DNA from 3 places in the Bradyrhizobium sp. USDA 4461 genome. Region 2 is predicted to be linked to each of the others. Evidence: predicted binding sites of a transcription regulator. Region 2 holds the regulator's gene; each other region holds the start of a gene.

Region 1 (7,210 bases), 3.3 Mb from region 2:
CATCAGCGTTTTGGCGGCGGTCATGGTCCTGATATCTCCGGCGGATGTGTGTTGCGAAAATATAGCGTAGACCCGCCTGCCGTTATGCAGGGATATTGCAGCCGGTGGCTGCGTTATTGCAGGCACGCCCGGTGCGATGTAGCCTGCCGCCATGAACTGGGACGACCTTCGCATCATCGCGGCCGTCAGGGACGAGGGTACCTATGCCGGCGCCAGCGCGCGGCTGCGGATCGACGAAACCACGGTCGGCCGCCGGCTGGCGCGGATCGAACGCGCGCTCGGGCTGCGGCTGTTCGAGGCGGCCGACGGCGTCCGCAGGCCGACCCGGCAATGCGACGTCGTGCTCGCGCATATCCAAGCGATGGCCGCGCATGCCGAGGAGATCGGCCGGATCGGCGAAAGCCTGCCGGGTCCGGTCGGCCGCCTGCGCATCGCCTCTACCAACGCGATCGCGGAGGAGGTGCTGGCGCCGCGCGCGAGCGCGTTGTTGCGCGCCAATCCCGGCCTCACGCTGCAATTCCTGACCTCGAGCGACAATGTCAAATTCTCGCGCTGGGAAGCCGATCTCGCGATCCGCCTGCGCAAGCCCGACAAGGGCGACTTTGCGATCTCGAAGCTTGCGGAGGTCAGGCTGTATTTCTTCCAGCCGGTCGCGGCGCCGGCGGGCGAGGCGGTGACATGCGCCTATCCGGACGAGCTCGGCGCTATACCGGAGATGCAGTTCCTGCGCGCCAAGCGGCTGCGGGCGCGCTGCGTCACCGACAATGTCCGCATCATCCACAAACTGATCCAGTCGCATCACGCGGTCGGCGTGCTGCCGGAGCATAGTTGTGTCGACCTGCTGACCGACCGCCGGCTGCGCGCGACGCTGCTCCCGAAGCGGCGCGACGTCTGGCTGCTGGTGCAAAACCATCTCAAGCGCGACGCGGCGACCCGCGTCACCATCGACTGGCTACGCGGTTGCTTCCAGGACGTCGCGCGCAGCGGGTGAGGTGGCGGCAGTCTCTCCACCCGTCATTCCGGGGCGCGCGAAGCGCGAGCCCGGAATCCATTTCTCCGCAAGCGATGCGGCCTGATGGATTCCGGGCTCTCGCTTCGCGAGCCCCGGAATGACGAGGTCACAGGGGGCGCCACTTCGCACAACGCCACGAAAAAATCACACGCGGCCCTCTTGCAACCCGGACGTGCTTCGTTTATTAGCCCGCTCCTTCGCTTCGGCCATGGGTTCGGGCTCGCTGAGATCCCGACTGGCGCGTGCCGCTCTGCGGTGTCGTGTTCCGCCGAAATGAAGATCACGAGAATGAAGCTCATAGGCGAGCGTCGGGGCTGAAACCCCGAAGGTACCGGTTCGAATCCGATCTTCTCTCAAAGGATAGCTCAGTTAGGTAGAGCAGGTGACTACGAATCATCATGTCGCGGGTTCAATTCCCGCTCCAAGCGCTCCGTTCAGCCTGAAAAGCTGATACCTCTGAAGGGGACCGGACGCGCGCTTCAGTCGCAGTCCGGCCGTCTTGCCGCAAGGCTCTTCGTCCGAACATCGACACTGTGAGACCGGCTTTGCGCCGCGGTGGATACCGCTTGCGCCGATGCCGGGTGGCTCCGCTCGGCCGCGCGACCTTTGTCGCGCGAACGCGCGCGTGCGCCCGTCATTGCGCAAGCTCAAGCCACGGCCCGCTTGGCTGACAGGAAGCCGCGTTCGCGTCCTCACGTCCTTTGCAAAACCGAAACCCGCTCTCCGGCCCATGGGCCTGAGCGCAACACTGGAGGCGTGCCAATGACTTGGCATATCTTGACGACCAAGTTGACGGTGAAGGATGGCGAGCGCGCGTTGCTGACGCGTGACGGCCGGCTGACGCAGGTGCTCGGTCCCGGACGTCACCGCCTGTTCGATCCCTTGCATGGGCTCAAGGCCGAGCTGTTCGGCGTCGTGCGGAGCGAATTCCCTGAGGATCGCTATGCGGTGATCAAGGCCGCGCGGCCCGATCTGGCCGACGAGCTGTTCGAGGCGATCGAGACCCGCGCGAACGAGATCGCGATCGTCAGCCTCGACGGCCGACCCGTTCAGCTGATGACGCCCTGGCAGACGCGCGTGTACTGGAAGGTCGCGACGTCGGTCGAGGTCGAGCGCATCGACGTGACGGATGACATCAGGGTCACGGCGCGCCATCTTGCGATGATCCAGCCCAACCGGGCCGGCGTCATCACCGAGGCGCTGGTCGAGAACCACGAGGCCGGTCTGCTTACCGTCGAGGGCAAGCTCGTCGAGCGGCTCGCGCCCGGCCGGCACGCGTTCTGGATCGCGGGCCGCAAGATCGAGGTCAAGCGCCTCGACCTGCGTCCCCAGGCGATCGAGATCACGGCGCAGGAGATGCTGACCAAGGATCGCATCGCGCTGCGCGTGACGCTGACCGCGTTCCGCCGGATCGTCGATCCCGAGCGGGTCGTGGCAACGGTGCCCGACGTGGATGCGTGGCTGTATCGTTTGGTGCAGTTCGCGATCCGCGAGGCGGTGGCCGGCCGTACGCTCGACGAGGTGCTGTCTGCGAAAACCGCGCTCGACGAGGAGCTTCGGGACTACGTCCGCGGGCGTGTCGCGGAGTCCGGCGTCGAGGTCACCGAGCTCGGCGTCAAGGACGTGATCCTGCCCGGCGAGATCCGCGAGCTGGTCAACAAGGTGGTGGAAGCGGAGCGGGTCGCGAAGGCCAACCTGATCCGCCGGCAGGAGGAGACCGCGGCGACGCGTTCGCTCCTGAACACTGCCAAGCTGATGGAGGAGAACCCTCTGCTGCTGCGGCTCAAGGAGCTGGAGTCGCTCGAGCGTCTGGTCGAGAAGGTCGGCCGCATCGACCTGCATGCCGGCGACGGCCAGGGCCTCGATGCGCTGCTGACCAAGCTGGTCCGCCTCAAGGCGCCCGAGAGCGCGTAACAAGAAGGGGCCGCCCACGGGCGGCCCTTCGATTTCGTCATTCCGGGGCGCGACGAAGTCGCGAGCCCGGAATCCATTCATCCAATGTGTCCGGCGGCGATTTCGGGGTACAAATCGATCCACTGGGGATTTTTTTCTTCAATCAATCTGATCTTCCAATCTCGTCGCCACTTCTTCAATTCCTTTTCACGCGCGATCGCCGTCAGTGCATCATCGTAGACCTCGAACCAGACGAGCTTGTCGACGGCGTATCGTTTCGTGAAGCCGGCAACTGCCTTGCTCTTATGCTCATGGATGCGACGAACGACGTCGTTCGTCACGCCGAGATAGAGCGTACCGTATTTATCGCTAGCGAGGAGATAGACGTAATAGGCCATGAGCAAGCGGGGGAATGGATTCCGGGCTCGGCGCTGCGCGCCGCCCTGGAATGACGAGGGAGTTTTGCCCGGCTCCGGGGGTAAGGCAACAGGGACTGTTACTCCCCTCAAAAACAAAAACCCCGGCATCGCTGCCGGGGTTTTGCATTTCGTGGATTGCCTTGAGTGGCCGGACCTTAGAAGTCCATGCCGCCCATGCCGCCGCCCGGAGGCATCGCGGGGCCGCCGGCGTTCTTCTTCGGCAGCTCGGCAACCATGGCTTCCGTGGTGATCAGGAGCGCAGCAACCGAGGCCGCGTTCTGGATCGCGGTACGGACGACCTTGGTCGGGTCGATGATGCCCTTCTTGACCAGGTCGGCGTAGTCGCCGGTCTGGGAGTCGAAGCCGTGATTGTAGGTCTTGTTCTCCAGGATCTTGCCGACGATGACGGAGCCGTCCTCACCGGCGTTGATCGCGATCTGGCGAGCCGGAGCCGACAGCGCCTTGCGCACGATCTCGACGCCGGTCTTCTGGTCGTCGTTCTTGGTGCGCAGGCCCTTGAGCTGCTCGGAGGCACGGAGCAGGGCGACGCCGCCGCCCGGGACGATGCCTTCCTCGACAGCCGCACGGGTCGCATGCATCGCGTCATCAACGCGATCCTTGCGCTCCTTCACCTCGACTTCGGTCGCGCCGCCGACGCGGATCACCGCGACGCCGCCTGCGAGCTTGGCGAGACGCTCCTGCAGCTTCTCGCGGTCGTAGTCCGAGGTGGTCTCCTCGATCTGCGCCTTGATCTGGGCAACGCGGGCGTCGATGTCGGCCTTCTTGCCGGCGCCGTTGACGATCGTGGTGTTTTCCTTGTCGATCATCACTTTCTTGGCGCGGCCGAGCATCTGCAGCGTGACGTTCTCGAGCTTGATGCCGAGGTCTTCCGAGATGGCCTGGCCGCCGGTCAGGATCGCGATGTCCTGCAGCATGGCCTTGCGGCGATCGCCGAAGCCCGGAGCCTTGACGGCCGCGACCTTCAGGCCGCCACGCAGGCGGTTGACGACGAGGGTGGCGAGGGCTTCGCCTTCGACGTCTTCAGCGACGATGACCAGCGGCTTGCCGGTCTGCACCACGGCCTCGAGCAGCGGCAGCAGCTCGTTCAGTGAGGAGAGCTTCTTCTCGTTGATGAGGATGTAGGCGTCGTCCATCTCGACGCGCATCTTGTCGGCGTTGGTGACGAAGTAGGGCGAGATGTAGCCGCGGTCGAACTGCATGCCCTCGACGACGTCGAGCTCGGTCTCGAGCGACTTGGCTTCCTCGACCGTGATCACGCCCTCGTTGCCGACCTTCTTCATGGCGTCGGCGAGGAACTTGCCGATCTCGGCATCGCCGTTGGCCGAAATGGTGCCGACCTGGGCGATCTCCTCGTTCGAGGTGACCTTCTTCGAGTTCTTCTGGAGGTCGGCCACGACGGCCTCGACCGCGAGGTCGATACCGCGCTTCAGATCCATCGGGTTCATGCCGGCGGCGACCGACTTGGCGCCTTCCTTAACGATCGCCTGGGCGAGCACGGTCGCTGTGGTGGTGCCGTCGCCGGCCGCGTCAGCGGACTTGGAGGCGACTTCGCGCACCATCTGGGCGCCCATGTTCTCGAACTTGTCCTCGAGCTCGATCTCCTTGGCGACGGTGACGCCGTCCTTGGTGATGCGGGGAGCGCCGAACGACTTCTCGAGCACCACGTTGCGGCCCTTCGGACCGAGCGTGACCTTCACCGCGTTGGCGAGAACGTCGACGCCGCGCAGCATCTTGTCGCGCGCCTCGACGGAGAATTTGACTTCTTTAGCTGCCATCTGAGTTTTTCCTTGCGAGATTTAACCTGGGAGGGAGGGGGCGCTTAGGCCGCCTTCTTCTTGGAAGCGGGGACGTCGAGCACGCCCATGATGTCGCTTTCCTTCATGATCAGCAGGTCTTCGCCGTCGATCTTGACCTCGGTGCCCGACCACTTGCCGAACAGGACGCGATCGCCGACCTTGACGTCGATGGGGGTCAGCTTGCCAGTCTCATCGCGGCCGCCGGGGCCAACTGCGACGACTTCGCCCTGCGAGGGCTTTTCCTTGGCACTGTCCGGAATGATGATGCCGCCAGCGGTCTTCTCTTCGGCGTCGATACGCTTGACCACGACGCGGTCGTGAAGCGGACGGAATTTCATGCAGTCCTCCTAAACATTTGCAGATGCTGTAGATTTTTGGAGTGTTAGCAGTCCAGCCCAGCGAGTGCCAGACTGGCTGCGCAGGACATAGGCCAAGCCTTGACGGCGGGCAAGAGCCTCTAGCAGAAAAATTGGCACTCGTAAGTGTCGGCTGCCAGCAGGATGCCGAGATCATTTCGGCATGCTTAATGCCGCGCCGAGAGACCGGCGGGGCTATTAGCAGATGCGGTAAGCTGCTGCCAACGCACGAAATTTCAACAACCTATTAAACATTTGGGCTTGAGATGAGTTAGTCGCGTGCGTCACATTTCTCTCATGTGAGCGCATCCATGGCCGGTGGTCCGGCGGGGAGGTCGGCCACCATGTGAATGCGCTCCGTCACAGGAGGTTGGCATGGTCTCGCGAGTTGGTGGGGGTGTTTCCGACGATTTCCGGAAGCAGTTGCTGGGGTACGGGCTGACGACGGCGCAAATCCTCTATCGGATGCCGGATCACCCCTCATTGCTGCAGACCTATGTCTGGCAGAACTACGACCTGTTTCCGAAATTTCCGGCGCTGCAGGATTTCCTCGCCTTCTGGCAGCAGAAGCTCGAGGGCCCGCTGTTCTCGGTGACGGTGGCGCATTCCAAGCTGGTCAAGCCGGCCGAGCTGCGCGCAGTCGACGGCGTCTTTCGGCTGCATTGAAGATCAGTAGCTGAGGATTAGGGTGGGGAAAGCGACAGCGTGCCCACCATCGCGAGCACGCCTGGAATGGCGGGCACGGCGTTCACGCGCCTTTGCCCGCCCTACGTTGCGAGACTTGTGTTAGCTTCCTGCCATCAAGCACGACGGGAGGCGAACAATGGCCAAGAAGACGGCATCGAGATCCGCAGCCAAGACCGCGGTGAAGAAGAAATGGACCGGGCTCGGCGCCGGCGCCAAAAAATCATCCGCGCGCAAGACCATCAAGTCCAAGGGCCGCGTCTCGGCGGCGAAGAAGAGCGCGCCGAAATCACCGAGCAAGGCGCGGCCGAAGCAGCGCGTCTCGATCAGCCATCACCGCGAAGAGGATTTCAAGGCCGACGGACTGCGCGCCTACGCCAAGTATCGCGACCTCGGCATATCGGCAGCCTCGCATGGCCTCGCGCAGGCGCATGTGATCCGGTTGCAGGGACCGTGCAATCCGGATGAAGTGTCGAAGCTGCACTTCCACGATGTCGACTTCCAGATGGTCTATGTGCTCAAGGGCTGGGTGAAGACCTACATGGACGGCGAGGGCGAGACGCTGATGAAAGAAGGCAGCGCCTGGACCCAGCCGCCGCGTATCAAGCACATGATCCTGGATTATTCCGATGACGTCGAACTGCTGGAGGTGATCCTGCCGGCCGAGTTCAAGACGGTGGAGTTGAAGGCCTGATCGTCATTCCCCGGTGCGCAATTGCGCACCTGAGGGCGCGCGCAGCGCGAGCCCAGAATCCATTCTTCCACTTGGTTTGCGGCCCGATGGATTCCGGGTTCTCGCTTCGCGAGCCCTCAGGTGCGCAATTGCGCACCGGGGAATGACGGGGAACTCACAGCCTCTGGACGCTCACCTCCGCCAGCGCCTCGAAGATCGCCGGCGTGCGTTCCAGGCGCGCGATGGTTCGCGCGCCTTCGAGGGCGGCGACCAAGGCGGCTGCGGTTGAGGATGCGCGCGCGGGAGTGAAACCGCACCCCCTGAAATGCTCCGCGATGATCTCGGTCGAATCGACA
Region 2 (7,210 bases):
AACTGCTTCCTGCCCGGCGGCAGCCTCGCGGTGAAGGACGGCGAGCAGGTGGTGCCGGTCATCAACAGGATCGCCAAGAGCTTTGCCAATGTGGTGATGACGCAGGACTGGCACACGCCCGGACACGTCTCGTTTGCCTCGGTCCATGAAGGCAAGAAACCGTTCGAGGTCATCGACCTCGCCTATGGCAAGCAGGTGCTGTGGCCCGACCACTGCGTGCAGGGCACCGACGGCGCCTCGCTGTCGAAGGAGCTCGCGATCCCGCAGGCCGAGCTGATCATCCGCAAGGGCTTTCACAAGGACGTCGACAGCTACTCCGCCTTCACCGAGGCTGACGGCAAGACCACAACGGGGCTCGCCGCCTATCTGAAGGCACGCAACGTCGAGCGGCTCTTCGTGGCCGGGCTTGCCACCGATTTCTGCGTGGCATGGACCGCGCTCGATGCGCGCAAGGCCGGCTTCGAAACCTACGTGGTGGAGGACGCCTGCCGCGGCATCGACACGCAGGGATCGCTGGCCAAGGCCTGGGACGACATGGCCAAGGCCGGCGTCAAGCGCATCCAGTCGTCGGATATCGCGTAAGGCGCAGAAGTCCTGCGGCTCAGACCGTGATGTCGGCGCTCGGGGCGGGCTTGGCACCGCCCTTGGAGACGCCGACCAGCGCCGGACGCAGGATGCGCTCGCCGATCATGTAGCCGGCCTGCACGACCTGCACCACGGTGCCCGACGGCACCGACGCATCAGGCACCTCGAACATCGCCTGCTGGAAGTTCGGATCGAACTTCTCGCCGATCGGATCGAACTTCTTCACGCCGTTCTTTTCCAGCGCGTTGAGCAGCGAACGCTCGGTCAGCTCGACGCCTTCGAGCAGTGCCTTCAGGCCGGGATCGGCGGTTTCCTTGGTCTCGGCCGGCACCGCATCGAGCGCGCGCTGCAGATTGTCGGCGATATCGAGCACATCGCGGGCAAAGCCAGTGATGCCATAGGTCTTGGCGTCGGCCACCTCGCGTCGCGTGCGCTGCCGGAGATTCTCCATCTCGGCCAGCGTGCGCAGCGTGCGATCCTTCGCCTCGGCGAGTTCCTTGGCCAGCGCCTCCGCCGACCCGACCTCGGGATCGTCCGGCATGATGTAGGGCTTCGAGACCACGGGCTCACCCGTCGGCGCCGAATTCTCGGTGTTGTCGTTGGCCCGGTTCGGATCGGTCATGGCGTGCCTTCTCGAAAACTCGCGTCGGTTCAAATCTTGGGGATTGCTGCCCGGGATATCGTGCTTTAGGCGGCGAAAATCAAGCGCAACATACCGGTTTCGGGAACAGGGACTTCCGACCTCGGCGAACAAAACCCGTCAAATGAAAGCGAAATCCGCTTCGATCAGCCGCCCAGCATCTTGCTGACGATGCGCGCCGCGTAATCGACGGTCGGGATCACCCGCGCATAGTTCAGCCGCGTCGGCCCGATCACGCCGAGCACGCCGACGATCCGGCCCTGGGCATCGCCATAGGGCGCGATGATGGTCGAGGAACCTGACAGCGAGAATAGCTTGTTCTCCGAGCCGATGAAGATCCGCACGCCCTCGCCGCGCTCGGCGCGTCCGAGCAGATCGATCACGCCGCGCTTGGTTTCGAGATCGTCGAACAGCGACTTGATGCGCTCGAGATCGTCCAACGCATGCAGATCCTCGAGCAGATTGGCATGACCGCGCACGATCAGCTGACGGTCCTCGCTCTCGCCGCCGGACCAGCTTGCGATGCCGGCCGCGACCACCTTTTGCGTGAGCTGATCGAGCTCGGCGCGGTTCTGCGTCAATGCGGTCTCGAGCTCGAGCCGCGCCTCAGCCAGCGTGCGGCCGCGGATCCGCGCATTGAGGAAATTGGTCGCCTCCGTCAGTGCCGAGGATGGAACACCCGGCGGCAGCGCCAGCACCCGGTTCTCGACCTGGCCGTCTTCGCCGACCAGCACGACCAGCGCCTTCTCCGGTTCCAGCCGGACGAATTCGATGTGCTTCAGGCGCGCATTCGACTTCTGCGTCAGTACCACGGCGGCGGCACGGGTCAGCCCCGACAGCCGCGTCAGCGCTTCGCCAAGCGCGGCCTCGACGGACTGCGCCCGGCCGACCGCGGCCAGCTGGGTCTGGATCGATTGGCGCTCGGCCTCGGTGAGGTCGCCGACCTGCATCAGGGCGTCGACGAAGAAACGCAGGCCGAGTTCGGTCGGCAACCGGCCCGCCGAGGTGTGCGGCGCATAGATCAGGCCGAGCTGCTCGAGATCCGACATCACATTGCGGACCGAGGCCGGCGACAGCGGTAACGCGATCAGGCGCGAGATGTTGCGCGAGCCGACCGGCTCGCCGGTCGCGAGGTAGCTTTCGACGATTTGACGAAAAATGTCGCGCGAACGCTCGTTGAGCTGGGCAAGCCCGGCATGCGGCGCGATCAGGCCGATCGGATCGTGGTGAGTCACACTCCAGTCCCTCACAATTGCTGCCTAATTTGTCGATCCCGAGGGCCGGTGACAAGCATGCAATCGGCCCTCTCGTACCGGACCCTTTTGGGGCCGAAACCCCTGCCAAAACCCTTGCCGCTGCCCCTTCCCCCTCCTACAAGCAGCGCAGCCATTTCTCTCGGATTTTTGGAGGATTTCATGCGGCCAAGCCGCCGTGCGCCCGATGAACTGCGTCCCGTGTCGCTGGAACGCGGCGTCGTCAAATATGCCGAGGGTTCCTGCATGGTGAAGTTCGGCGACACCCATGTGCTGGTGACCGCCACTCTGGAAGAGCGCTTGCCGCCGTGGTTGAAGGGCCAGGGCCGTGGCTGGGTCACCGCCGAATACGGCATGCTGCCGCGCGCCACCCTGGAACGCACCCGCCGCGAGGCCTCCGCCGGCAAGCAGGGCGGCCGCACCGTCGAGATCCAGCGGCTGATCGGCCGCTCGCTGCGCGCCGCCATCGATCTCGAGGCGCTGGGCGAGCGCCAGATCACGGTCGATTGCGACGTCATCCAGGCCGATGGCGGCACCCGCACCGCCTCGATCACCGGTGCCTGGGTGGCACTGGCCGACTGCATCAACTGGATGAAGACCCGTAACATGCTGAAGAGCAACGTGTTGCGCGACAATGTGGCGGCGATCTCCTGCGGCATCTACCAAGGCACGCCGGTGCTCGATCTCGACTATGCCGAGGATTCCGAGGCCGAAACCGACGCCAATTTCGTCATGACCGGCGACGGTCGCATCATCGAGGTGCAGGGCACCGCGGAGAAGACGCCGTTCACCCAGGACGAATTCCTGGCCCTGATGGCGCTGGCGCGCAAAGGTGTCGCGCGTCTGGTCGACTTGCAAAAGATCGCGGTGGCGTAGTCAGATTGGCCATGCATCGCCGAATCACCGGAAGGCTCGTGATCGCCACCCATAATCCCGGCAAGCTTGCCGAGATGCGGGAATTGCTGGCACCGCACGGCGTGGAGGCGGTGTCGGCCGGCGAGCTCGGCCTCGCCGAGCCCGAGGAGACCGGCGACAGTTTTCGCGCCAATGCCGCGATCAAGTCGATCGCGGCGGCCAAGGCGACCGGACTGCCGGCCTTCGCCGACGATTCCGGCCTCGTGGTCGATGCGCTCGATGGCGCGCCCGGGATCTACTCGGCGCGCTGGGCCGGCGAGGGCAAGGACTTCATGGCGGCGATGACGCGGATCGAGCGGCTGTTGCAGGAGCGCGGCGCCACCGCGCCCGCGCGCCGAAGAGCGCATTTCGTCTCCGCACTGTGCGTGGCCTGGCCGGACAATCACCTCGAAGAGGTCGAGGCCCGCGTCGATGGAACTCTGGTTTGGCCGCCGCGCGGCACCGCCGGCTTCGGCTATGATCCGGCATTCCTGCCGGACGGCTACACGCGAACCTTTGGCGAGATGACCAGCATCGAGAAGCACGGCCTGCCGCCGCTCGGGCTCGGCCTGTCGCACCGCGCCCGCGCCTTCGTGAAGCTCGCGGAGATCTGCCTTGAGCCACGCTGACCGAGAAGCCTTCGGCGTCTACGTGCACTGGCCGTTCTGCCTGTCGAAATGCCCGTATTGCGATTTCAACAGCCATGTGCGGCATGCGCCGGTCGACGAGGCGCGCTTCGTGCGCGCCTTCGCCCGCGAGATCGAGACCACGGCCGCGCGGGTGCCGGGACGCGAGGTCAGCTCGATCTTCCTCGGCGGTGGCACGCCGTCGTTGATGCAGCCGCAGACGGTCGGTGCCGTGCTCGATGCGATCGGCAAGCACTGGCAGGTCTCGCGCGACGTCGAGGTCACGCTGGAGGCCAATCCGACCAGCGTCGAGGCGACGCGCTTTCGCGGCTATCGCACAGCCGGCGTCAACCGCGTCTCGCTCGGCGTGCAGGCGCTGGATGATGCGTCGCTCAAAGCATTGGGCCGCCTGCACAGCGCGCGCGAAGCGCTCGACGCGGTTGCGATCGCGCGCTCCGCATTCGACCGCTATTCGTTCGATCTGATCTATGCCCGCCCCGACCAGACGCCGCGGATGTGGGCCGACGAATTGAAGCAGGCGATCTCGGAAGCGGCCGAGCATCTGTCGCTGTATCAGCTCACCATCGAGGAAGGCACGCCGTTCTTCGGGCTGCATGCCGCCGGCAAATTGCAGACCCCGGATGAAGCGACCGCGCGCGCGCTCTACGACGTGACGCAGGAGGTCTGCGCCCGCGAGGGATTGCCGGCCTACGAAATCTCCAACCACGCCCGCACCGGGGCGGAGTGCAAGCACAACCTCGTCTACTGGCGCGGCGAGGAATATGCCGGCATCGGCCCCGGCGCGCATGGCCGGCTCGACATCGATGGCATCAGGCACGCGACCGCGACCGAGCGGCGTCCCGAGGCCTGGCTATTGAATGTCGAGGAGCGCGGGCATGGCGTCGTCAGCGACGACAGCCTCAACAGCGAAGAACGCGCCGACGAATTCCTGCTGATGGGGCTGCGGCTCGCCGAGGGCATCGATCCCAAACGCTATGCGCAACTCTCCGGCCGAAAGCTCGATCCGCACCGGATCGCCCTGCTGCGCGAGGAGGGCGCGATCGCCGTCGATGCCGACGGACGGCTGCGCGTGACGAAGGCGGGATTCCCGGTGCTCGACGCCGTTGTGGCGGATCTCGCCGCCTAAATATCGAAAACAACCCCATGCAAAGGAGCTGGCGGGCGCTTCAAGGCGATTTCAGGCCAGTGCCCGACCGATCTAGGCGCCAAAGCTCTTCGGCGAGCCTGCGACCGGCGTGCTCCCGCCGGACGCCACCTTCATGACCGCAAGGCCCCGCTCATTGGTGCCGTCGGAGCGGAAGCGGAACAGGCCGTCGATACCGGCAAAGCCCGACGGGTTGGTCAGCGTCTCCGGCGCAAAGCGCTGCGCGCCCTGGGTGCGCGCCAGCGCCGCCATCAGCGCCACGGCGTCATAGGCCAGCGTTGCAGTGCGTACCGGCTCGCCGCCATATTTGGTGCGGTAACGGCCGGCGAAGCTGCGGAAGCCGGACGGATCGGGCGCGGCATAGAGGCCGCCTTGCAGGACGGGGCTCGCGAACACCCGCGGATTGTCCCACAGCCCGGTGCCGAGCAGCTGGATGTTGCGCAGATTGGCGCCTGCCGCGGTCAGCGCATCGGCGGTCGCGACCACCGAATCGCCGTCATCGGCGATCAGCAGCGCATCGGCCTGGCCAAGCGCCTGCGCCACGGTCCGCGCCGGCGTTGCGCGGTCGGCACCATACTTCTCGAAGGCGACGACGCGGCCGTTCTTGCGGCCGACCGCCTGCTTGAATGCGGCCTCGACCACATTGCCGTAGGCGTTGTCCGGCACCATCGCGGCGAACGAGCGTTTTCCGATTCCGGCCGAATAGTCGACGATGCGGTTGATGTCGGACTCCGGCAGGAAGCTCAGCAGATAGACGCCGCGGCCGGCCACGCTCGAATCGGTCGAGAAGGCGATCACCGAAGTGCCGCGCGGCCGGGTCAGTTGCGCGACGGCCGGCACCGAGCCCGCGAACAGCGGTCCCAGAATGATCTCGGCGCCTTCGGCCAGCGCCTGCTGGGCACCCTGCGACGCGCCCTGCGGGCTGCCGCCATCATCCTTGATCAGAAGCTGGATGTTCGGGTTCTGGAATTCCGCCAGCGCCATTTCGGCGGCATTGCGCATCGACTGCGCGGCGAGCCCGGCATTGCCGGCCGCCGACAGTGGCAGAATCAATCCAATTTTGACCTGGCCGGTGCCAACCGCCTGCGGCTGCTGCTGCGGGCCGGCAGGACCGGCGTCCGGGCTGCCGCTGGAGAACTGGCTCAAGCTCTGCTGGATACCGGAACAGGCCGTCAGCAACGGCGCGCCCACGAGCAGACCAAGCGCGGTTCGCCGGGTCGTGCCCGACGGCGAGGAGTTGCGGGGATGCGGGCCTGCCATCGTCTCTCTTCTCTTGACCGACCAGGATCGGCCAGGACTCCATCCAACTCTGATGAGGCGGGGGGATTTGGGCATATTGTCGGCGAATAGTTAACTAAAACAAAAGGATTATGGCCGCGCGGCGCCGTTGCCGCGGCCTTCATTTCCTTCCCTGGCAACGGCCTCTCCGCCGCCGTTTGCGGATGGCGGAAGCGTCGCCGTCCCTCTAGATTGGCATTATGCGCGCAAAAGCCAGTTCCCTCCACCATTCGGATGCCACGGCAGGCGTTGCGGCCAGAAGCTTTTCGATCGGCGGCCAGCAGTTGCCCGCGCCCAGGGCCAGGCCCGGGCTCCATCTGGTCGCGACGCCGATCGGCAATCTCGCCGACATCACCCTGCGCGCGCTGGAGACGCTGGCCGGCGTCGACGTCATCGCCTGCGAGGACACCAGGATTACGCGCCGGCTGACCGAGCGTTACGCGATCACGGCGGAGCTTGCGCTCTACCACGAGCACAATGCGGCCCAGGCCCGGCCCAAGATCCTGGAACGGCTGGCGCAGGGCGCCGCGATCGCGCTGGTCTCCGACGCCGGCACGCCGCTGATCTCAGACCCCGGCTTCAAGCTGGTGCGCGAGGTCTGCGCCGCCGGCCATGCCGTCATCGCGGTGCCCGGGCCATCGTCGGTGCTGACGGCGCTGTCGGTGGCGGCGCTGCCGACCGACCGGTTCTTCTTCGAGGGATTTCTGCCGACCAAGGAGCACGCGCGGCGCGCGCGGCTCACTGAGCTTGCCCGGATCGACGCCACGCT
Region 3 (7,210 bases), 1.4 Mb from region 2:
CGAGCTTCACCCGCACCCCGATCGATTCCGGCGAGACGTCGGTGAAATCCTTCGGCTGCGGCGTGATGCCGTCCTCGGTGGCCTGGTTATCCTGGAATTCCTTCTCGCTGAGATCCGAATTGTCGGTCGAGGCGACCTCGGTGACGGTCTGGCCGATCGTGATCTGGCCGCGGAACTCAAACCCGTCGCCGTTTTGCTTGCGGTTCAGCTTGATGGTGACCGGCTGCTTGTCGGCGACGCTCTGGGTGGTGCCGGACAGCGTCTGGCCGTTGATGGTGAGGTTGGCGACGAAGCGGTCCTTGCGGTCCGAGCCCTTGTCGGCGGGATAGCAGACGTCGAGCACCGCCGCGGTCACGGTCTTGCCCAGCCGCGTCTCCTTCAGGACGACGTCGGCATTGCCGTCCATCAGGCCATCGATCGAGGTGAAATAGCGCGTCTCGGGGCCGCCCGCCGGCGTCGCCTTCGATTGCAGTTTGATCTGGGCGACAGCAGGGGCCGAGGCGACGGCAAGACCGAGCAGCAGGAGCGGGAGCGCGCGCATACGATAAGTCCTCGAAGGGCAGAATCGGTTCCGTCGTAACTAGCAAACCTCCATGTCATTGGCCAAAAAAGAAGGCCGCCTGACGGCGGCTATCAATTTCGAACGATCTGACCTTTGGCACTGGCATACCCGCCCGCAGAACGGCGTCGCCGATGTGCGGGCATGACGAACGGAGACGGGGCTCCGCGTCACGCACGATCATTAAGTTCCTCGCCGTTTTCCAGCCTGCCGCGCAGCGTGCTGACGACGCGCCTCATGGCTTCGATGTCCTTCATCGATAGTCCGTCGGCGAGGCCGTTCACCCAGGGCAGTTGCAGGCGCATCGCCGCATCGAAGGCCTGCTGCCCCTTGTCGGTCAGCACGACGAGCTGGGCACGGCGATGATGCGGGTTGGTCTCGAATGTGACGAGCCCGTCCCGTTCGAGGTCGTTGACGATCCGCTGCACGTTCTGTCTGGCCGCGCCGAGGTCGCGCGCCAGCCACGCCACCGGTTGCGGGCGCTCGGTGGCAACGATGGCGCCGAGGATCTGCCAGCGCGCGCTGGTCAGCCCGAGCCCGGCCACCAGCCGGTCGCCCGATGTGAACAGCAGGCTGTTCAGCCGGAACAGGTCGAGAATCAAGCTGCTCAGGGCTTCGCCCGCCGGCGTTCGTTTTGCATGAGGCATTTGTCACCATATATACGTATTGACATCATAGTGTCAATTATATTATGCACCCATCACAGCGAAATGACATCATAACACCATATCAACGGAGCCACCCATGCCGCAGATGCGCCCCCTCGACCCCGCTTTCCCGATCGATCGCCAGCTCGCGGTCGATGCCGGCAACATCGTGCTGGTCAACCTGTTCACCCTCGATGCGGCCGACGAGGACACCTTCCTGAAAGCCTGGCAGGACGATGCCGCGATCATGAAGCGGCAGCCCGGCTTCATCTCGACCCAGCTGCACCGCGCGCTCGGCGACAGCCCGGCCTATCTGAACTACGCGGTCTGGGAATCCACCGCCGCCTTCCGCGCCGCGTTCATGAACCCCGAGTTCAGGGCCAAGCTGTCGGCCTATCCCGCCTCGGCGGTGGCGTCGCCGCATCTGTTCCAGAAGGTCGCGGTGGCTGACATCTGCGGGGCTTAGACATGTATCCGTGGCCGACCTCGGTCATCCCCGTCATTGCGAGCGAAGCGAAGCAATCCATCGTGCCGCATATGCGGAAGCGTGGTTGCTTCGTCGCTACCGCTCCTCGCAATGACGGAGCTGCAGATAATCCACCCCGCGATCGAGTCAAAGACCGCTCAACTATGCACCAGCATGCCGACACCAAGCGTGGCGGCGGCAGCCAGGAAGGTGATGTCCAGGAAGCGCAGCGGCGCTTTTGGACGGCGACCGGCAGAACCGGACATGACGTAGTAGAGGCCGTAGGCCGCGGCGACAACGGCAAACGTCAATGTCTGCCGGATCCAGAACGTCAGGACGACCGCAAGATCATCGATTCTGTTCTGGGCATAGGCGCCGAGCGCGAGCGTTGCGCCGATCGCGTAGAACAGTGCCAGCGTTGATGTCAGTGATTTGGCGTCGCGGGACATCCGATGATCCTTACAGCTCGCTCGTCACCAGACTGCAAAAAAGAAGGCCGCCCGGAGGCGGCCTTCGATCTCGACATTGAGCGCGATCGGCTCAGAAGCCGCCCATACCGCCCATTCCACCCATGCCGCCGCCGCCCGGCATCGCCGGCGCCGCGTCCTTCGGCACCTCGGCGACCATGGCCTCGGTGGTCACCAGCAGGCCGGCGACGGAAGAAGCGTCCTGCAAGGCGGTGCGCACCACCTTGGCGGGGTCGATGATGCCCTTGTCGACCATGTCGACATAGTCCTCGGTCTGGGCGTCGAAGCCGAAGGTCTCCGACTTGTTCTCGAGGATCTTGCCGACCACGATCGAGCCCTCGACACCGGCGTTCTCCGAGATCTGGCGGATCGGAGCTTCCAGCGCCTTGAGCACGATGTTGATGCCGGCCTGGACGTCGGCATTGTCGTTGGAGAGGCGGCCGACCGCCTTCTTGGCGCGCAGCAGGGCGACGCCGCCGCCCGGCACGATGCCTTCCTGCACCGCGGCGCGGGGTCGCGTTCAGCGCGTCCTCGACACGGTCCTTCTTCTCCTTGACCTCGACCTCGGTCGCGCCGCCGACCTTGATGACGGCAACGCCGCCGGCGAGCTTGGCGAGGCGCTCCTGCAGCTTCTCACGGTCGTAGTCCGAGGTGGTCTCCTCGATCTGCGCCTTGATCTGGCCGACGCGGGCGTCGATGTCCTTCTTCTTGCCGGCGCCCTTGACGATCGTGGTGTTCTCCTTGTCGATCACGATCTTGCCGGCGCGGCCAAGCATGTTGACCGTGACGTTCTCGAGCTTCATGCCGAGGTCGTCGGAGATCAGCTGACCGCCGGTCAGGATCGCGATGTCTTCCAGCATCGCCTTGCGGCGATCGCCGAAGCCCGGCGCCTTGACGGCGGCGACCTTGAGGCCGCCGCGCAGGCGGTTGACCACCAGGGTTGCCAGCGCCTCACCCTCGACGTCCTCGGCGAGGATCAGGAGCGGACGGCCCGACTGCACCACGGCTTCCAGCACCGGCAGCATCGCCTGCAGGCCGGACAGCTTCTTCTCGTGCAGCAGGATGTAGGCATCCTCGAGCTCGGCGGTCATCTTCTCGGCGTTGGTGATGAAGTAGGGGCTGAGATAGCCGCGGTCGAACTTCATGCCCTCGACGATGTCGACCTCGGTCTCGAGCGACTTGTTCTCCTCGACGGTGATGACGCCCTCGTTGCCGACCTTCTGCATCGCCTGCGCGATCATCTTGCCGATCGCGGTGTCGCCGTTGGCCGAGATGGTGCCGACCTGGGCGACCTCGGAGGAGGCGGCGACCGGCTTGGCGCGCTTCTCGATGTCCTTGATCACGGCGGCGACGGCGATGTCGATGCCGCGCTTGAGGTCCATCGGGTTCATGCCGGCGGCGACCGACTTGGCGCCCTCGCGCACGATCGCCTGCGCCAGCACGGTCGCGGTGGTGGTGCCGTCACCGGCGGTGTCGTTGGTCTTGGAAGCGACCTCGCGCAGCATCTGCGCGCCCCATGTTCTCGAACTTGTCGTCGAGCTCGATCTCCTTGGCGACGGTGACGCCGTCCTTGGTGATGCGGGGCGCGCCGAACGACTTCTCGATGACGACGTTGCGGCCCTTCGGGCCGAGCGTCACCTTGACGGCATTGGCGAGCACGTCGACGCCGCGCAGCATGCGGTCGCGGGCGTCTCCGGCGAATTTTACGTCCTTGGCAGCCATTGTTTTGAACTCCTGGGAAAAGCGTCATCGCTTGCATAACGGCTTTGCCGTTATTGCTCGAGGAGCGGGCCCTTGGCCCGCGTCTCGAAGAATGAATTGTGGATGCTCACCCTTCGAGACGGCAGCTTCGCTGCCTTCTCAGGGGGGCGGAGAGAGGCGCGATCAGGCCAGCACGCCCATGATGTCGGACTCCTTCATGATCAGGAGCTCCTCGTTGTCGAGCTTGACCTCGGTGCCCGACCACTTGCCGAACAGCACGCGGTCGCCGACCTTGAGGTCGATCGGGATCAGCTTGCCGGCCTCGTCGCGGCCACCCGGGCCGACGGCGACGATCTCGCCCTGCGACGGCTTCTCCTTGGCCGAGTCCGGAATGATGATGCCGCCCTTGGACTTCTCCTCGGCATCGATACGCTTGACCACGACGCGGTCGTGCAGGGGGCGGAAATTGGATTTAGCCATGACGTTCCCTCTTGAAGGTCCTCTTGGAGGCTCGGTTTCAGGTCCGGTTCATCGAGACCGGCGTTGAATGCCGGCCCGGTCGGCGCTGGGCAGGACGCCCAACGCATTTAGCAATCGTGGTGCAAGAGTGCTAATTGTGGGCCGGGGAATATGGCTTGGCGCAGTTTCTGTCAAGCAAACGGGTTAAGGCCTTGGTGAGGCCAATATAGGATGGTGGACCAGAAACCAAATCGTAGCGATGACGTAATTTTGTCAGACGTCATTGCTCCGTCTTAAGTTTTACGCTTGGCTGCATGACGGGTGCGGCCGGGACATAGTCGGGGGATACACATGATCAGGTCACTCAACGCGCGATTGGTCGCACGGTTCGCGGCTGTTTCGGCGCTGACGACACTTTTGGGGGCGTGCGGCAGCATGAGCCTGCCGTCGCTGTCGTCGAACCCCGAGCCGGCACCCGTCGAACCGGGCGTGGCCCCGGAGATGCCAGCCTCGATCCGCGCCGACGAGATCGTCGGCCGCTGGGGCCTCGCCTCATTCCAGAATCCCGCCGACCGCGCCCGCACCGAGGCCGCCGCCCGCGGCCAGTGCAAGCAGCCCTACGTGATCGGTGCCGGCCAGAACGGCGGCGTCATCATGCATCTGGCCGACCAGGCCACCCCGCAGGAACTGCGGCTGAAGGGTTCCCCGAGCGGCAAGAACTATATCGGCCCGCCCGGACCCGTGCCCGGCGAGCAGGACCGCGAGATCCTCTCGTTCGACGGCCGGGTCATGATCACCCGCTTCGTCGACAAGGACGCCGCCACCCGCTACGGCAACATGGTCTATGTCCGCTGCGCGCCGCGGGCGTAACGATCGCTGTCATTCCGGGGCGATGCGAAGCATCGAACCCGGAATCTCGATGTAATAAGGTCTCGATGTAACCCAACTTCGAGATTCCGGGTTCGGTCCTGCGGACCGCCCCGGAATGACGGACCAAATCAAACAAAAACGCCGGCCTTGGGGCCGGCGCTTTGTATTCTTCAGATGTGATCACTCAGTTGAACATCGCGTCGATGTCGTCCTGCGAGGCGTGGCCGGCGTCGCCGTCGAGCTTCGGGCCGTTGAGCAGGCGGGCATCGCCCTCGCGGGTGTCGACGATCGCAGGGACATGGCTCTTGATGGCGTCGACGCCGCCCCAGATGTTCATCATCTCGTTGATGTGCTGCTCGATGAACTTCATCGTCTGCATCACCTTGTTGATGCGCTGGCCGGTGAGGTCCTGGAAGTTGCAGGCCTCGAAGATCGAGACCACGCGCTCCTGGATATCTTCGCTGAGCAATTTCTGCTGGTCGGGGGTGACGTTCTTCGACAGCGCGGTCGCGGCCTGGTCGATCGCCTCGACCGCCTCGAGGATCTGCTGGGTCGCCTGTTCGGTGCCGCCGACCACGGCGCCGAGCTCGCCATTGACCTTGGCCATCTCCTCGCCGTTGAAGCTCTTGCCATGCAGCACGGCGATTTCGCGCTTGGTGCGGCTGATCGCGTCATGGATCAGGTCGAGCTCGACCTTGAGCTTCTCGCACTGCTCGACCTGCGCGCGGTAGGTCTCGAGCAGCGCGTGGGTCTCGGCGACTTCGCGGGCGACGGCGGCGTCGACGCTGTCCCCGGTGCGCTGCGCCGGTGCTGCGGCCATCTGGGCGCGGATCGAGCGAAGCTCGGCCATGATCTCGCGATGCATCGGACCGAGATCGGCGCCGCCGGCAACTTCCGGCTCCGGCATCACGACTTCGCCCATCGCCTGTTCGACACGAAAACGCTTACGCTTCACTGACATGATTTTCATTCCCGCCCCTTCACTGAAGTCCGTTCTAGACAGGGCCGATTTAACGTCAGGTTCACGCCGGAACAGATTGACCACGCGGCGCGCGGCGGCCGCGATACCAGCGATTAACCATGCCGCCGCGGCGTTCACGCAAAATAAACGCTGTCCGGCAAAACCGCGCGTCCTTGTCGGGATGGTGAATCGAAACGGCCGTTACGTTTACCAAACCGATGCGGTTTTCATTGCTTATTGACCACGTGCAACGGCGCAGCGCGCGCCTCGCGCAGTCAGTCACGACGAAACCAGTACAGAGTACGTCGATGTTCAGGAAAACCACGCTTGCGCTGCTCGCCGGCGCTTCTTCGCTTGTTGCAATTCCCCAATATGCCATAGCGATCGACGCGGCGGCTCAGCCCGAGCCCACCGTGATCTACGCCAACCAGGGTGCAGCGCAGCCGCCGATGCGCACCGCCTATGTGCAGCCGCAGCTCTCCAACATGGGCGGCGGCTTCATCGAATTCCTGTTCGGCGATGCGCCGTCGTCGCAGGGTTATTCGCCGCAGTATCAGCAGCAGCCCGGCTATTACGGCAACCGCCAGCTGCCGCCGATGGATCCGCAGCAGCAGATGATCCGTCAGCAGGAGGAGGCCGCGGGCGATCCGACCCAGCGTCCGTTCGATCCGCGTTATGAAAAGCAGCTGGTCGACTACAGCGGCAAGGAAAGCGCCGGCACCATCGTCGTCGATACGCCGAACAAATTCCTCTATCTGGTCCAGGGCGACGGCCGCGCGCTGCGCTACGGCATCGGCGTCGGCCGTCCCGGCTTCACCTGGGCCGGCACCAAGACGATCTCGGCGAAGAAGGAATGGCCGGCCTGGACGCCGCCGCCGGAAATGCTGGCGCGCCGTCCCGATTTGCCGCGGCACATGGAAGGCGGCCCGGAGAATCCACTCGGGGCGCGCGCGATGTATCTCGGCTCCTCGCTCTATCGCATCCACGGCTCCAACGAGCCCTGGACCATCGGCACCAACGTCTCGTCCGGCTGCATCCGGATGCGCAACGAGGACGTCATCGACCTCTATGGCCGCGTCA

What was found. Region 2 encodes HrcA, which represses chaperone genes, less so after heat shock. Its sites were predicted from a motif close to GTTAGCACTCNCNNNNNGNGAGTGCTAAC; they were not measured.
Region 1: the regulator HrcA is predicted to act here: its motif matches at 5,523-5,551, upstream of groES (co-chaperone GroES).
Region 3: the regulator HrcA is predicted to act here: its motif matches at 4,427-4,455, upstream of ACVINW_RS04470 (co-chaperone GroES).

The regions. Positions count from the first base shown of each region.
Region 1 is NZ_JBSRXM010000001.1:5,655,216-5,662,425, forward strand. It holds gene ACVINW_RS26285 (cysteine hydrolase family protein) at 1-24, opposite strand, end outside; gene ACVINW_RS26290 (LysR family transcriptional regulator) at 152-991, shown strand; tRNA gene ACVINW_RS26295 (tRNA-Arg) at 1,371-1,437, shown strand; gene ACVINW_RS26300 (SPFH domain-containing protein) at 1,775-2,926, shown strand; gene ACVINW_RS26305 (GIY-YIG nuclease family protein) at 3,004-3,303, opposite strand; gene groL (chaperonin GroEL) at 3,480-5,120, opposite strand; gene groES (co-chaperone GroES) at 5,165-5,479, opposite strand; gene ACVINW_RS26320 (usg protein) at 5,873-6,163, shown strand; gene ACVINW_RS26325 (cupin domain-containing protein) at 6,321-6,875, shown strand; gene ACVINW_RS26330 (TetR/AcrR family transcriptional regulator) at 7,030-7,210, opposite strand, start outside.
Region 2 is NZ_JBSRXM010000001.1:2,369,022-2,376,231, forward strand. It holds gene pncA (bifunctional nicotinamidase/pyrazinamidase) at 1-582, shown strand, start outside; gene grpE (nucleotide exchange factor GrpE) at 602-1,207, opposite strand; gene hrcA (heat-inducible transcriptional repressor HrcA) at 1,372-2,460, opposite strand; gene rph (ribonuclease PH) at 2,641-3,354, shown strand; gene rdgB (RdgB/HAM1 family non-canonical purine NTP pyrophosphatase) at 3,366-4,001, shown strand; gene hemW (radical SAM family heme chaperone HemW) at 3,988-5,145, shown strand; gene ACVINW_RS11085 (penicillin-binding protein activator) at 5,218-6,423, opposite strand; gene rsmI (16S rRNA (cytidine(1402)-2'-O)-methyltransferase) at 6,642-7,210, shown strand, end outside.
Region 3 is NZ_JBSRXM010000001.1:933,945-941,154, reverse strand. It holds gene ACVINW_RS04495 (hypothetical protein) at 1-541, opposite strand, end outside; gene ACVINW_RS04490 (MarR family winged helix-turn-helix transcriptional regulator) at 730-1,206, opposite strand; gene ACVINW_RS04485 (antibiotic biosynthesis monooxygenase family protein) at 1,304-1,672, shown strand; gene ACVINW_RS04480 (hypothetical protein) at 1,831-2,121, opposite strand; partial or broken gene groL (chaperonin GroEL) at 2,213-3,861, opposite strand; gene ACVINW_RS04470 (co-chaperone GroES) at 4,024-4,320, opposite strand; gene ACVINW_RS04465 (hypothetical protein) at 4,651-5,169, shown strand; gene ACVINW_RS04460 (protein phosphatase CheZ) at 5,354-6,130, opposite strand; gene ACVINW_RS04455 (hypothetical protein) at 6,192-6,455, opposite strand; gene ACVINW_RS04450 (L,D-transpeptidase) at 6,439-7,210, shown strand, end outside.